2 linked regions of the Lentilactobacillus curieae genome follow. The protein of the gene in region 1 interacts with the protein of each later gene in a pairwise test. Links are inferred from orthologs where the notes say so. Each region holds a gene or a part of one and is shown on either strand. Other genes may lie near its edges.

Evidence for each region.
Region 2: the proteins of topA (region 1) and PL11_RS07855 interact in binary tests that used the Escherichia coli proteins (3 or more experiments, as listed by UniProt). The link is inferred for Lentilactobacillus curieae from one-to-one orthologs.

The regions. Positions count from the first base shown.
Region 1 is NZ_CP018906.1:1,889,421-1,902,247, forward strand. The notes cover bases 5,178-8,107. They hold topA (type I DNA topoisomerase), read right to left. Parts: upstream 7,735-8,107; coding sequence 5,620-7,734; downstream 5,178-5,619. Other genes in these bases: PL11_RS09200 (C69 family dipeptidase), read left to right, coding at 5,178-5,346; dprA (DNA-processing protein DprA), read right to left, coding at 7,816-8,107. Outside these bases: PL11_RS09180 (RsmF rRNA methyltransferase first C-terminal domain-containing protein), read right to left, coding at 1-977; PL11_RS09185 (Cof-type HAD-IIB family hydrolase), read left to right, coding at 1,071-1,898; glycerol kinase GlpK, read right to left, coding at 1,967-3,475; PL11_RS09195 (2-hydroxymuconate tautomerase), read right to left, coding at 3,593-3,781; more of PL11_RS09200, read left to right, coding at 3,916-5,177; more of dprA, read right to left, coding at 8,108-8,685; PL11_RS09215 (ribonuclease HII), read right to left, coding at 8,722-9,483; ribosome biogenesis GTPase YlqF, read right to left, coding at 9,470-10,342; PL11_RS09225 (YozE family protein), read right to left, coding at 10,355-10,570; PL11_RS09230 (YpmS family protein), read right to left, coding at 10,592-11,191; PL11_RS09235 (DUF459 domain-containing protein), read right to left, coding at 11,249-12,085; PL11_RS09240 (DegV family protein), read right to left, coding at 12,182-12,827. UniProt on the Escherichia coli protein: Releases the supercoiling and torsional tension of DNA, which is introduced during the DNA replication and transcription, by transiently cleaving and rejoining one strand of the DNA duplex.
Region 2 is NZ_CP018906.1:1,621,400-1,624,480, forward strand. Bases 1-2,889 are described here. They hold PL11_RS07855 (YigZ family protein), read right to left. Parts: upstream 1,823-2,889; coding sequence 1,178-1,822; downstream 1-1,177. Other genes in these bases: PL11_RS07850 (glycosyltransferase family 4 protein), read left to right, coding at 35-1,126; PL11_RS07860 (helicase-related protein), read left to right, coding at 2,075-2,889. Outside these bases: more of PL11_RS07860, read left to right, coding at 2,890-3,081.

The sequences.
Region 1 (12,827 bases):
AAAAACTTTTTAAAATAGTCCGTCTGGTCTTTATTTGGACGCTGAAGATTTTTATTTTTCCAGAAAGGCTTGATCTTTGATGACACTTTGCCGTTGCCTTTCACCAATTTCGCGATAAAGTGGCCTTCACCGTTGAAGTGAAACGGAAATAAACGGACACAATTACTTAAATCAGAATTACCATTGCCCCACTCCGGACGACCATCATCCATACCGGCAAATTTCTTAATTGGTTTAATCGTAAAGTCATAGTTTTCAACCAGCCATGAAATTATTTGTTCATCTTCTTCTGGAGCAAAAGTACAGGTTGAATAAATTAGTTCACCACCAGGTTTGATTGTCTTAACAGCCTCCGTCAAAATTTCGCGTTGGCGGGTCGCACACTGGCCTGGATAATCAAGACTCCAGTAATCCATAGCTGCTGGGTCTTTTCTAAACATTCCTTCACCAGAGCAAGGGGCATCCACTAGAACTTTATCAAAATATTCTGGGAAGGCACTGGCAATTTTTTCTGGATTGGTATTCGTGATCACCGCATTTCGGATGGAAAAACGCTCGATGTTTTCAGCCAATACTCCAGCTCGTTTACTATCAATTTCGTTGGCAACCAGAAGGCCCTGATTCTCCATAAAACTGCCTAGATGAGTAGTTTTACCACCAGGAGCCGCACAAAGGTCCAAAACTCGTTCCCCTGGCTTCGGATGCGCAACTTCACCAACATACATTGCACTTGGTTCTTGGCTATAGACTAAGCCACTTTGGTGGGTTAATGATTTGCCGTCTACTTTACCGAAATAGCCAAATTCACAATGGTCCGCTTTTGTGCCAATTGGTAACTTTGCAGTATACCCCCTTTTTAAGGGGTTGACTCGATAACCATGGTTAGGTTCTTTTTCGAAACCAGCAAAAAATTCTTTTGCTTCCGTTTCGCCTAATAAATCTGTGTATTTTTGTTTAAAATCCGTTGGTAGTTCCACGTTATGATGCTCCTTCAAGCAAATTATATATTGTTCAGTCTAATTGACCCCAATCGATATTTACGTTACTATAAACGCCATATGGACTAAGGAGTGATACTTATCGCAAAAAAATTAATCGCCCTTGACTTAGACGGGACGACTTTAAACGACAAGCCAGCAATTTCTTTTAAAACTAAGCAGGCAATCGCGGCTGCTCAACAACAAGGTTATGTTGTCAGTATTGTAACTGGCCGCCCTAACCGAATTTCTGAAAACTTTTATGATGATCTTGGACTAAATACGCCAATGATCAACTTCAATGGTAACCTAGGTATTTTACCACATAACCACTGGGAACTTGAATACCAGTACACAATTGAAAAAGATATCGTAATGGATTTACTAGAAAAAAGCAAGCAGCTTGGAATTAACTTGTTAGCGGTTGAAGGTAGAAACATGTTTTTGGCCAACCATGGTGCAAGAAATAGTTTTGGCTTCTTCCCAACGGTAATCAAATCAAATGAAGTTCTTAATCAACAGAGCTTAAAGGATAATCCAATTAGCATCACGGTTGAACTTCAACCGGAAGCCAAGGAAAGTTTTATGGCATACACTAGAGCTAATTTTGGTGATGTGGTTGACGTTGCACCGTGGGGAGGCCCGCACGCAGTTGTTGAAGTGACAACAAAAGGAATTCAGAAAGCTACTGGGCTGAAGGTATTATCTGATTACTACGGAATTCGTCAAGATGATATTTATGCTTTCGGTGATGAAGCTAATGACCAATCCATGATTAGTTATGCTGGTCATGGAATTGCCATGAAGAATGCAATTCCAAGCATTAAACAGATCGCAACTGACGTAACGGACTTCACTAATGACGAAGACGGAGTTGCAAGGTACCTTAAAGATCATATGGACATTGCGGTTGGCTTGTAGAATTTAATTATAAAATAAAGGACTGGCTAAAGGATATTTATCCTTAGCCAGCCTTTTTTTGTTATTTTTTATTCTGATTCTGGGTGAAACAATCTGGTTGCTTCAACAGCTTTTCTCCAACCAGAATAAAGTCTTTCCTTCTCATCCTCAGCCATCTTCGGTTCAAATTCATCACCAGTTTTGACCGTTTGCTTGATTTCTTCAACGTTATTCCAAAAACCAACCGCCAATCCCGCAAGGTAGGCAGCTCCTAAAGCGGTAGTTTCAGAAATTGATGCCCGCTTAATTGGAGTATTTAAAATGTCAGCCTGAAATTGCATCAGATAATTATTGTTAGCAGCACCACCATCAACTGCGAGTGCCTTAATGTCAATTCCAGTTTCTTTTGACATTGTGTCAACAACGTCACGAGTTTGGTATGCTAATGAATCTAAGGTAGCCCTTACAAACTGAGCTTTATTTGTCCCTCTAGTTAGTCCTAAAACAGCTCCTCTGGCGTCTTGATCCCAGAAAGGTGCTCCTAACCCTGTAAAGGCTGGAACAACGTAGACGCCTTCTGAGGACTCAGCTTCAAGTGCCAATTGCTCGGATTCTGGAGATTCCTTAACCATTTGCATTCCATCACGTAACCACTGAATAGCAGAGCCCGCAACAAAGATACTTCCTTCAAGGGCGTAATTCACCTTACCATTAATTCCATAAGCAATCGTGGTCAACAGGCCATTGTTAGAAAGAGTTGGTTCTTCGCCGGTGTTCATCACGATAAATGCACCAGTTCCGTACGTATTCTTAACCATTCCTCTTTCGAGAGCCATTTGACCAAACAAAGCAGCCTGTTGATCGCCGGCAATTCCAGCAACTGGAACCTGAACGCCAGAAAAAGTATAACCTGCAGTATAGCCATAGACTTCTGATGATTGCCTTACTTCAGGAAGCAATGATTCAGGAATATTTAAATCTTTCAGAATATCTTGATCCCAGGTCAAATCATGGATATTAAATAGCATCGTCCGGCTAGCATTGGTGTAATCCGTTGCGTGAACTTTGCCGCCAGTTAGTTTCCAGAGAATCCAAGTATCGATGGTTCCAAAGAGCAAGTCGCCCCTTTCTGCTCGTTCCCGAACTCCTGGAACATTGTCCAAAATCCACATGATCTTAGTTGCAGAAAAATAAGAATCTATCACCAATCCGGTTTTTTCATGAATCATATCACTAAGCCCATCGGATTTAAGCTTATCCGCAATCCCCGCAGTTTGTTTAGATTGCCAAACAATCGCGTGATACACGGGCTCGCCTGTATTCTTGTCCCAGATAATTGTGGTTTCACGTTGATTTGTGACCCCAATCCCCCGAACTTTGTAAGGTGGAATGTCCCCACCAATCAAAGATTCCGAAATCACTGATTGAACAGCATTCCAAATTTCGTTGGCGTCGTGTTCAACCCAACCAGATTTTGGAAAGTATTGGTGAAACTCTCTTTGAGACTTAGCCACAATTTCACCAGCATTATTGAAAATAATCGCCCGAGTGCTAGTGGTCCCCTCGTCCACAGCCATTATGTATTGTTCGTCACTCATACTTTTTCTCCGTTTCAATCATTTATTTACTCGAATTACATCTAGTTTATTATACAATACCTGAAGCGGTTACACCATTAGCTCACCAAATAAAAAAGACCCGTTTCCGGATCTCCTTTACTTTTCGTCACTCTTTAGAACGCCACCAACACTGTAACGGTTGGGTTGCATTTCGTTGAGGATTACGTGAACGTGTTCTGCCGGAGCACCAGTATTTTTTACAACTGCACTAGTTACGTCCTCAATAAGTCCTTTAAGCTGATCTTGGCTTCTACCAGCGATTAAGTTAATGTTTACGATTGGCATCAGATAGTCCTCCAATAAATTAGTTTACAAAAATTATACTTTAATCAGCTCTGGTAAACAACAGGTATGGTAAATTTCCATCGTAAAGCATTGAATGATGTTACAATATCATTATTAAAAAATTGGAGGCTACCATGAAACCAATTAGAAACTATTCAGCATGTACCAGTATGATTGTTGGGAAAAAAGCTAGTATTGATGGCTCAATAATGATTGCTAGAAACGAAGATAGTAAAGCATCATGGCCAAAAAACTACGTTGTTCATCCTGCTAAGGACTTTAACGAGAAACAAACATTTAAGTCCACTGATAACGGGTTTACCATGCAGTTGGAATCTCACCAAGCACAATATTCAGCAACTCCTGAATGGACTAATAAATTTGGCTTATTCGAAGAAAATGGGTTTAACGAATTCGGTGTGGCAATGAGTGCGACTGAAAGCACCTACACTAATGACCGAGTCTTGGCCGTGGATCCACTGGTTAAAGACGGGATCGGTGAAGAAGCTATGATCACCGTTGTCTTACCTTACGTAAAAACAGCAAGAGAAGGAGTTGCTAGACTCGGACAAATCATTGAACATTACGGTACGGATGAGTCTAACGGAATTTTGTTTGCTGATAGCAATGATGCTTGGTATATGGAAACTGGTGGTGGCCATAATTGGGTTGCGATTAGAATTCCCGATGACGCCTACGCAGTGATTGCCAATCAGATGGCTATTCAGAATATTGACTTCTCAGATTCAGATAACTTCATGTGGTCAACCGGGATTCGTGAGTTTGTAAATGAGAATCATTTAAACCCTGATCCATTGGAAACTAGCTTTAACTTTCGAGAAATTTTTGGTACTTCTGATTTATCAGATACTTATTACAATACCCCACGTGTTTGGTACGGGGTAAAGATGTTTTCACCAAATGAAGAGCACCTGCCAACTGATTTTGACATTCCATTTCTTCACCGTGCTAATCGAAAGTTAAGTGCCTTCGATGTCCAAGATTATCTCAGTTCTCACTACCAAGGGACAGAGTATGATCCAATTGGCGAAGGCTCAGACAAAGATAAGAGACGTTTTAGGCCCGTTAGTGTTGCTAAGACACAAGAGGCTCACATCTTGCAAATTCGCCCGGACATGCCAATTGAAGCCAATTTGCAGTGGTTATCAATGGGGGTCGGAGCTCAGAGTGTCTTTGTTCCATTTTATGCGGGAGCTACTGATACACCCGACTACTATCAAGACACTAAGGGCGAGTATGAACCCGGCAAAGCTTATTGGGTATACAAACAAGCTGGTGTATTAGTTGATTCTCACTACCTCGAGCTGGGCGGTTTCCTAAGTGAAACCCAGCAAAACCTACGGATTGAATTTAACCAGAACCTAATGACTGCCGACAAGGCAATTAAAGAAATGTCTGGTAAAGAATTACAAGCCTATGTCACAAAGGTCAACTTTAAAAATGCGAAAGCCGGCTTGGATGGATATAACTCATTGATTAGTAAATTGATTACAAAGTCGACTGACTTTTCTCCAATCAATTATAAACAAGACGTTAATTTGTAATTTTTGAGTAACAAAATTTTCGCAATAAAAAGGAGCTACGATGAAATGCATCGTAGCTCCTTTTTGTTACTATACTCATTTATTATAAATTCACACTGCCACTATCATAAATAAGCGCATGCGTGACAGTAAGCATCAGGAGTGAATCCCGCTGTTCGCGAAATTCACTATCTGTTGCTTTTGTCGGGGCACTACGACTGAATCAAAGATTCATGTAGTGCTCCCATCCTTGTGGGGGTGCTAAGACGAAATCAAAGATTTCTGTAGCACTCCCTATTTTTGAGCGGGTTCTTCATAGTCGCCATTAGGACACACAACTTGAACTCCACCCTTAACCTTCTTTTCTACTAAGAAGTGGCCATCCTTCGGACAGTCGCGACCAATTGGCTTATCCCAAGAAACAAAATCGCAATCAGGGAATCTAGAACAACCGTAAAAGATTCTATTCTTTTTGGATTTTCTTTCAATAACTTGTCCCTTGTGGCACTTAGGACAAATCACACCGATTTCCTTAACGATTGGCTTAGTATTACGACAATCTGGGAAACGTGAACAAGCATAAAACTTCCCGTAACGTCCCATTTTAATAACCATTGGGGCACCACAAATATCACAATTAAATCCAGCTGGTTCATCCTTAATTTGGATTTTTTCCATTTTTTCGGTAGCTGAATCAACTTCCTCAGAGAATGGTTTGTAAAATGAATCGACGACCTTGACCCAGTCTTCAATTCCATCTTCGACTTTATCCAAATCGCCCTCTAAGTTGGCTGTAAAATCAACGTTTACCACATCGGGGAAATATTTAACGATAATATCATTAACTATTTCTCCCAACTCAGTTGGTTCGAAACGCCGACCAACTAGCTTGACATAGTATCGTTTTTGAATCGTTTCTAAAGTTGGTGAATATGTTGACGGTCTACCAACTCCCTTTTCTTCCAACGTCTTAATCAACGTTGCTTCGCTATAACGAGCAGGTGGCTGAGTAAAGTGTTGATCTGGGTTGGTATTAGCTAGCTTAACGGTGTCACCTTCACTAAGGTCAGGTAAAATATTATCCTTTTCCTTGCCGTCCCCGTAAACTTTCAAGAAACCATCAAATTTCATCTTTGAACCATTGGCTTTAAAGGTAACGTTATTTTGTTCAATGGTTACTGCCATGGTATCCATTACTGCAGGAGTCATTTGACTAGCCATAAAACGTGACCAAATTAATTGGTATAGTTTGAATTGATCGTTATTCAAATATTCTTTCAAACTCTTTGGAGTTCTGAATACTGAGGTCGGTCTGATAGCTTCATGGGCATCCTGTGCTCCTTCAGGCATCTTACCTTTAATTGGCTTGGTGGCAGCATATTCTTCACCGTATTCTTCGTGAATAAAGGTTGAAGCTTCATGTTTAGCAATCGCGGAAATTCTGGTTGAGTCAGTACGCATGTACGTGATTAAACCCTGGCTGCCTTCCTTACCAATATTAATTCCTTCATATAATTGCTGAGCTGCCATCATGGTTCTTCTAGTTCTAAAGTTCAGCTTACGGTTGGCCTCTTGTTGCAAAGTACTTGTTGTAAATGGAGCTTGAGGCTGACGTTTTCTTTCTTTCTTAGTAACTTTTATGATGTCGAAAGGTTGGTCTTTATCAATTTGTTGAAGAATCTTTTCGACCGCCTCATTGTTTGGCAGTTCTTTCTTCTTACCGTTAACTCCGTAAAAGTTTGCGGCAAACTGTGATCTTCCTTTTTTAAATTTAGAATCAATTGTCCAGTATTCTTGTGGCTTGAATTCTTGAATTTCGTGTTCTCGTTGAATAATCAGCCATAGTGCAATTGACTGTACTCGACCAGCACTCAATCCCTTCTTAACTTTTTGCCATAATAATGGTGAAATTGAGTAACCAACAAGTCGATCAAGAATACGACGAGCTTGTTGTGCATCAACCAAGTTCATATCAATTCCACGTGGATGTTTAAATGACTCCTTAACGGCGTCCTTTGTAATTTCGTTAAATACGACCCGGTTCTTATCATCAGGGTCTAAATCAAGTACATGGGAAAGGTGCCATGCGATTGACTCTCCTTCACGATCCGGATCGGCTGCAAGGTAAACTTTCTTTGCCTTTTTGGCAGCAGATTTAAGTTCTTTAATAGTGTCGCCTTTTCCCCGAATCGAGATGTAATGAGGATCATAATCATTATCAATATCGACCCCCATCTTACTCTTAGGCAAATCACGAACGTGTCCCTTGCTGGCCACAACTTTGTATGAGCGACCTAAATACTTTTCGATTGTCTTTGCCTTAGCAGGCGACTCAACAATCACTAAGTTCTTTTTAGGTGCTTTACGTTTGGCTTTGGACTTTGTTTTTGTCTTTGTTGTTGTTGCCATGTGTTCTCCCTTCGAATATTTGTTATTTACATAAAATGGAATCACAAATCTTTCATATCATATTGCACAAATTTCTGAGTGTCAACACAATAACTCTTCAATAACGTGTTCTGCAGCTAAAATTGGTTTGGCGCCTGCCAAAATCAACTCGTTGGTGCCAACAGACATTTGAGCATTAATTGGCCCGGGAATCGCGAATACTTCTCTGTTATTTTGCAGGGCCAGGTTAGCTGTAATCAAACTTCCAGAATGAGATTTAGCTTCAGTAACCAACACTCCCTGGCACAAGCCGGCAATAATCCGATTCCTTTCGGGGAAGTGATGTTGCATTGGTCCCATACTTTCTGGATACTCACTGATCAATAATTGGTGCTCACCTATGTGTTCTTGGAGCTTACGATTTTCACTTGGATAATATCGACCAATTCCAGTTCCAATAACTGCAATCGTCTTACCTCCATTAGCAAGTGATATTCGATGAGCTAAAGAATCCACCCCCCGGGCTAAACCTGACACGATAGTCAGATTATGTAGCAATAAATCAGGAACGATTTGGCTTAAAACGTTCCTTGAATAATCAGTTGCTGTCCGACTGCCAACTACTCCAAGCATTGGCGTCTTTAATAAATCTAAGTTACCTTGATAGAAAAAACCAATTGGTGGTAAATAACTTTCCCTTAGTTGATTTGGGTATCTATCGTCAGTGATTGACAACCAATTATCATAATTTAACTTACCCTGTTTTTCAAGACTACGCTGCTCGTTAAAACTGGAAGTAAATCTCGCTTGCCTACTTTTGGGAATCTTTAAAATTTCGATAATTGCTGTTGCATCAAGACACTCAATCTCCGAATCAGAAAAACTTTTCAGCGCCTGATACAACAAATATTCAGACTTTAACCCCAATCCAGAACTTTTCTTTACTATTAATAAGAACTCAGATAAACGCATCTAATCACCCTTTTAAGTAATAGATACGGATTTGGGTCATAGATTATCTGCGACAGGTGAAAAACTCCGTCGATGAATTGGACAAGGCCCAACCGATTTAAGAGCTTCAAGATGCTTTTTGGTTCCATACCCAGCATTAGTATCAAAATCATATTCTGGGTATATCTTTGCGTAATCTGCCATTACTTCATCTCGGTAAACTTTTGCAATGATACTTGCGGCTGAAACACTGATGCTCTGGGAATCTGCCTTGACCATATCCAACTGGGGAATTGATACCGGAACGTTCATTGCGTCAACGATTAACTGCTCTGGGCGTGGCGATAAAGATAATACCGCGTCTTTCATCGCAAGTCTAGCAGCTTCGTAAATATTTACGGAGTCGATAATTTGATTATTGATTACCCCAAAGCCATATGCGAGCGCCTCTTGTTTGATTTGTGGAGCTAAAAGCTGGCGTTTCTTGTCACTCAATTGTTTTGAATCATTCACTTCAATCAGATCAAAGTCAGACGGTAAAGTTACGGCGGCAGCAACCACTGGGCCAGCTAATGGACCTCGGCCAACTTCATCAACTCCGGCAACGTAATTGATACCTTTGTGCCACAGGCTCTGCTCGAACTTAAACCGTGCCTGAAAGGCTACTTTTCGCTGATTATCCTTTTTAATGCGGCGCTTACATGAAGTTAACGCCTGGATAACACCTTTTCTAGGATCGCCACTTAAGCTTTCTAATAGTGGATCATCGAGCTCAGTAACATCAGCCAACAGGCTTTTTATTACACTAATAGTCTGCATTATCTGACTCCTCTAAATCCGCAACAGAATCTAGAGTAAATCCACCTAATTTTCCAGATCTTGCATCCTGAATTAAGCGGTCACTTGCTCGCATGTAATCATCTTGCATACCCACTTGTTTGGTTATTTTAAGAAGCAGGTCTACATCCGAAAGCTCAAAGTCAGATTCACTCAAACGATAACGTTCTGCTAGGCCTTGGTGAAGGGAAGTTCTAAACTGGCTCAATGCATAAAGAGCGATGTCATCAGATGAATAAACACTCTCTTTAATCGCCCCAGTCAAAGCCAATTTATTGGCAATCTCTTGGCTTTGAAATTTTGGCCATAAAATTCCTGGAGTATCTAATAACTCTAATTTTTCACTAGATTTCAACCATTGTTGTCCCTTGGTAACTCCAGGACGATTTCCAACTTGTGCGGCACGACGATTTACTAATCGGTTAAGAACTGTTGATTTACCAACGTTTGGCACCCCAACACTCACGGCTCTAATTGGTCTACTCTTCATGCCCTTTGCTTCTTCTCGAGCAAGCTTATCCTTCAAGATTGGATTAATTTTACTAAGAACTGAGTTAGTCCCAAACTTTGTCTTTGCGTCAACTGCCATTGCTGGTTGTCCAATTGAATCAAAGTACTCCAACCACTCTCTAGTTTGCTTTTCATCAGCTAAATCGCGCTTAGTCATGATGTAAAGGTGTGGTTTATCACCACTAATTCTTTTAACTTCAGGGTTCATTGATGATAGTGGAATCCTGGCATCAAGAATTTCAAAAACGATGTCGACTAACGAAACATTTTCTTCGAATTGGCGAATCGCCTTGGCCATATGGCCTGGAAACCATTGAATATTAACTCCCATGTTGTTCCTCCATTAAGATTCTCTGTATTCATTAAATACTTTATCAAAGATATCCATGCTGGGTAAGTAACCAGCGTTTTCTTCAAGGTACTTTGAAATTTCCTCAAAATCAGTTGATTGCTTGGGGAAAGATTGGTCGTAAAATGCGTTGTTTGCAAATTCTGCCTCCGGGTCAATGCTTCCCGGATTACGCTTTGTCATCAAAAATTGATAAAACGTCCTTCTCATATTAGATACACCTTCACTTAATTACTCTTTTGGTAACAAAATTTTTAGTTTGAACTTTCCATTACCAGCCATATCTATCTTTGTTGCTTTGAAGTTAATTCCTTCGGCGCCATTGAGACTAGTAATATTTAAATTGATTTTTTTGGCAGCAGGATCTATTGAGACCCACTGAGGTAAGTGGTAACTGCTCTTTACGTATAATAACACTAACCGCAAAGGCAACCGTTGTCTACCAATCGACAATTTATTAGCATCTAACTCAACATTTCCGCTCTTTGTGACTTTAGGCGTAAACGACAATGCATAAGGGACATCAGCACCCAGTAATTTTAATTTTCCATACACAATTCCATCGTCTTTAACCTGGAATCGATACTTAATTGAGCCTGACTGCTCCTTTTGGATTTTATCTAAATAAAAGTCGGCTAAGTCATTTACCTGACTTTTGTTTAAAGTTATATCTACCGCTTGGCGACTAGAGTTATCAGTTGTTGAAGATACTGGAGTCCTTGACCCAGCAAACATCAATCCTATCATAATTACAAAACCGGCAATTATGACACCAAGCAAGCTGAAAAAGGCAATTTTATATGGCTGTTTTTGTTGATTATTTTTTCTCATCGCTACTCCTTAGTACCGGTAAATGTGTTTTCATGCTTTTGTACAGCTGTTGTGTCATCACTTGATATCCTTTTTGTTTGGATGAAAATGGTCATCGTTAGAAATTAAATTATTTTTGTCATCGTTGTTTGAACCAAATAATTCAATAATCGAGTTTGCTGAAAGACCATGCTGAAGACTAGGCTGTTTTTGAGCATCACGTATTAGTTTCTTGTGTTGTTCTTGAGTTTGATACTTTCCATCAGACAATTCGTTGCTGATGGGAACAAAGTACATATTTTTATGATTTTTTACTGTCGACTTGGTTAATTTATTAGTCTGGTTGATTGCTTGGCTGATAAATTTCACTTGTGGCAAATAAACGTAAACTGGATTATAAATTCCAAACACATATACCTGTGCATCAGGATTCTGCTTTCGAACGTCGGCGAGTAACTTATTCGCATTCTTTGCATAATCCCGTTCAAATGTGGCTAACTGTAAATCAAGTGTACTTTTCTGTTCCATCATCAAATTTCGTTTAATAAAATGAATTAAGTCGTTGCCACCAAAGGTCATTACAATAACGTTCGAACGTTGAATGTTTTTCTGCAATTTGTGGCTATGATCAACCCGATAGTCAATTTGAACCGAGGTCTCCCCAGCTATCCCAAAATTACTTGCAGTTACCTTAGAGGTGGGCAGCTGATCTTGAAGTTTCTTGGTAATCATATACACATAACCACCACGATTATTGGGATCACCAACTCCCTGTGTCAGCGAATCCCCGACAGCGGTTATATCGATGTTTTCGGTCCGATTTGATTGTGACCACCACCGAAAGCCAACCCAACCGCCCAGACAAATTAACACTAATAAGCCGAGTGATATTACTAATTTAACGCTTTTTTTCATAAACTGTCCTTAAAATTTTATCGTTTTTTTAATATTTATCATAAACAAACAAAGACTGGTACAAAACACTCGTTTTGCATCAGTCTCTAAGCCAATTTAGTAATTCTCTAAGTAATAAAGCGCAAATGCCCCTTCGCCAGCGTGGGTAGAAACTACTGGTGAGGTTACGCGATATAAGAACGGAATATCTGAAAATGACTGCTTAACCTGATCAGCAAGTTCAGAGATGAAATCAGTCGAGTTAACGTATGAAATAGCTACAGAACTGAGACTCTCATCTTGCTTCAATTTATCAAGTGCATTAAAGCAGTACTTCTTCATTGATTTCATTCCGCGTAATTTTGATTTGATTTTTAAATCGCCATTATATACAGAAAGAATAATCTTAATATTTAATAGGTTTGTAACCGCACCAACAAATGGATGTAACCGGCCACCTTTAACGATATTGTCTAGGGTCATTACCCCCATGAACATCTTTGTATGAACCTTAACCTTTTCGAGCTCTGACAGAATTTCGTCAATGGAGTTTCCTTCTAAAGCCATCTGTCCAGCCTTAATAACTTGGAAAGCAAGGCCACGGTCAATGTTGCCACTATCAATTACGGTTACATTTGAACTTGAAAGTGTACCAGCTTGTTTAGCTGCGTTGACAGTACCGCTAAGCCCTTCCATCATACAAATACAGAGAACTGGACTGCCATCTTCACCAAGTCGATTGAAAGCATCGACAAATTTACCA
Region 2 (3,081 bases), 270 kb from region 1 along the record:
ATTTATTTAATACAGAATTGAGAGGTTTCAAACTTTGAGACTTGAAATAATTGTCTCCTTACTGGGGACCATGATAATATCAGCTGTTCTCACCCCGTTTATAAGGCAACTTGCATTTAAGGTTGGGGCAGTCGATAAACCTAATGCTAGGCGAGTGAATAAAATTCCGATGCCTACCATTGGTGGCTTTGCAATCTTTTTAGCCTATACCTTTTCCACGATGGTTTTGTTGAGAAACCAGATGCCCACCAAGTATCTTTGGGGAATATTTGGCGGTGAGGTAATCATTATTTTGACCGGAATCATTGATGATATCTTCGAGTTAAAGCCAAGGCAAAAGGTTTTGGGGATATCTATTGCTGCATTGTGGGTTTACTTCTTTGCGGGAATCAGAATGACGACCATCACACTACCATTCTTCACAATTCATTTAGGGTGGTTATCACTTCCAATTACTTGGTTGTGGATTTTGGCAATTACGAACGCCGTTAATTTGATTGATGGCTTGGATGGTCTAGCCACGGGGGTTGGAATCATCGGTCTTACCACGATGGGGATTACGGGAATGTTCTTTTTAAATATCGGGAACATATTTGTATCCATCATGATTTTCACTTTGGTAGCGGCTTGTTTAGGGTTCTTACCCTACAACTTTTTCCCTGCCAGAATCTATCTTGGCGATACTGGGGCACTGTTTATCGGGTTCATGATCTCGGTGTTTTCACTCTTTGGATTGAAAAATGCGACATTTATCACTGTGCTGATTCCAGTTATGATTCTTGGTGTTCCAATCACAGATACAGTATTTGCAATCTTTAGAAGAATGCTGAATCGCGAGCCGATTTCACATGCTGATAAGCGTCATTTGCATCATAGATTGATGCAAATTGGACTAACACACCGCCAAACTGTATTAGTAATTTACGGTATTGCGTTGATTTTCTCATTTATTTCATTGTTATACCCAATCTCAACTCTATGGGGTTCAGTCTTACTGACGGTGGCCTCACTGGTTGGGCTTGAGTTGTTTGTGGAAACAATTGGACTGGTTGGTGAATCTAGACAACCGCTGTTGAATGGAATCAAGAAGATCGTTAAAAATACCACTAGTAAAAGCAACCATTAAAAAACCAGTTACCTACTGTTCGTTAATTGAACAGGATAGTAACTGGCTTTTTTATTCTCTGTGGTAATCAACTTCGAAGATTTTTGTTTCACCAATCGAACTGGAAAATTTATCGGCCAAAAGATTAGTGATGGTGGTGAGAAAACTATCTACTTTATCATCATCAACGGCTACTTTGACGGTAACCTTATCAGTGTACTCAGTGCCTTCGAGTGGGTAATCATTTTCTTCAAGGTAATAATTTAATTTATCAAACAGTGGGTATTCCACCGTCAGTGATATTACCTTCTTATCAAGCAGTTGAACAATTCCAACGCTTTCAATTGCGGTTGAAGCAGAATTACTATATGCCCGGATTAATCCTCCGGCCCCCAGCTTGATCCCACCAAAATATCTAGTCACCACCGCCAAGACGTTTTTAACCTCAGTTTTCTTTAAAACTTCCAAAATTGGAACACCTGCAGTTCCTGATGGTTCACCGTTGTCACTTTCTCGTTGAATTTCGTTGTTTTCACCAAGAACGTAAGCGTAACAGTTGTGGGTTGCTTTTGCGTGCTCCTTTGTGATTTCTGCTAATTGTCGTTTAGCATCATCTTCATCTTTAATTCTCCGCAGATTACAGATGAAATTAGATTTTTTTATATCAAGTTCGTGGATTCCATTTTGTTTGATTGTGAGTAATGTTTTATCTGCCAAATTAAAGTCTCCATTTTTACGTACTTAATTATTGAGGTGATTTTCATTATTCATGATATAGCAGAATTATATGGACGCCAAATAAATTCGCAACTTGTGTCTGAAAATATACTCACTGATTCTAGGATTGTGCGAATAAATTCTTTGAAATTAGTACACGGCATTCCTGTTTGCCAACGCTGTGGCGCTAAGTTGAATCGAAAGTTAGCCCAGCTCCCCAATGATAACTACTATTGTTATGCGTGTATCCATATGGGGCGAGTTGATTCGTTATCACAATTGATAACTGTTGCTGAACCCAATGCGTTTTCTGTGCCCGTTAAACCGCTAGCTTGGAGTGGTAACTTGACTTCTTCTCAGAGTGAATGCTCAAAGGCGATAGTTAATGTAGTCGATAATTTACAAACTCATTTGTTGTGGGCGGTGACTGGGGCGGGAAAAACCGAAATGATCTTTGCAGGAATTGAGAAGGCTCTTCTTGATCGGAAGCGGGTGGCAATTGCTTCACCAAGAATAGATGTTATTAACGAACTTTACCCAAGACTGAAAGCTGCCTTTCCGAATACAAAAATATGTTTGCTTCATGGGCGGACAGATACTAGGTATCAATACTCCCAGTTAACGGTTTGTACTACTCACCAATTGTTGAGGTTTAGACGGGCATTTGATTTGCTTATAATTGATGAAGTTGATGTTTTTCCATATGCGGGTAATCCGCAACTTCATTTTGCGGCAGGCCAAGCGGCCAAGACACGTGCTAGTCGGTTGTATCTAACCGCAACACCTGATGATTACTTGTTGAAATTAATAAAAAAGAAGAAAATCACCACCAGCTATCTGCCCCGTCGTTATCACGGATATCCATTACCAGAAATCACTGTGAAGAAGACTACTCACTTGCGACAAATGATTGACCAAGGCAAACTCCCAACTGCAATCATCAAAATAATAAAACAAATTGTCGGTCGTCAGCTTTTGCTCATATTTGTACCGAAAATTAGTGATCTCAGTTTAGTTGGGAGGGCGTTAGCGTTGTTCTCTAAAGATTGGCGATATGAAACCGTCCACTCAGCCGATCCCCAAAGAATTGAAAAGGTGCAGGCGATGAGGGATGGAAAACTAGATTTTTTGATTACAACGACGATTTTAGAGCGGGGAGTTACCTTTAGAAATTTAAGCGTAATCGTTTTGAATGCGGACAATGATATCTTTGGAACGCCAGCCCTCGTTCAGATTGCTGGTCGAGTCGGTAGAAGTGC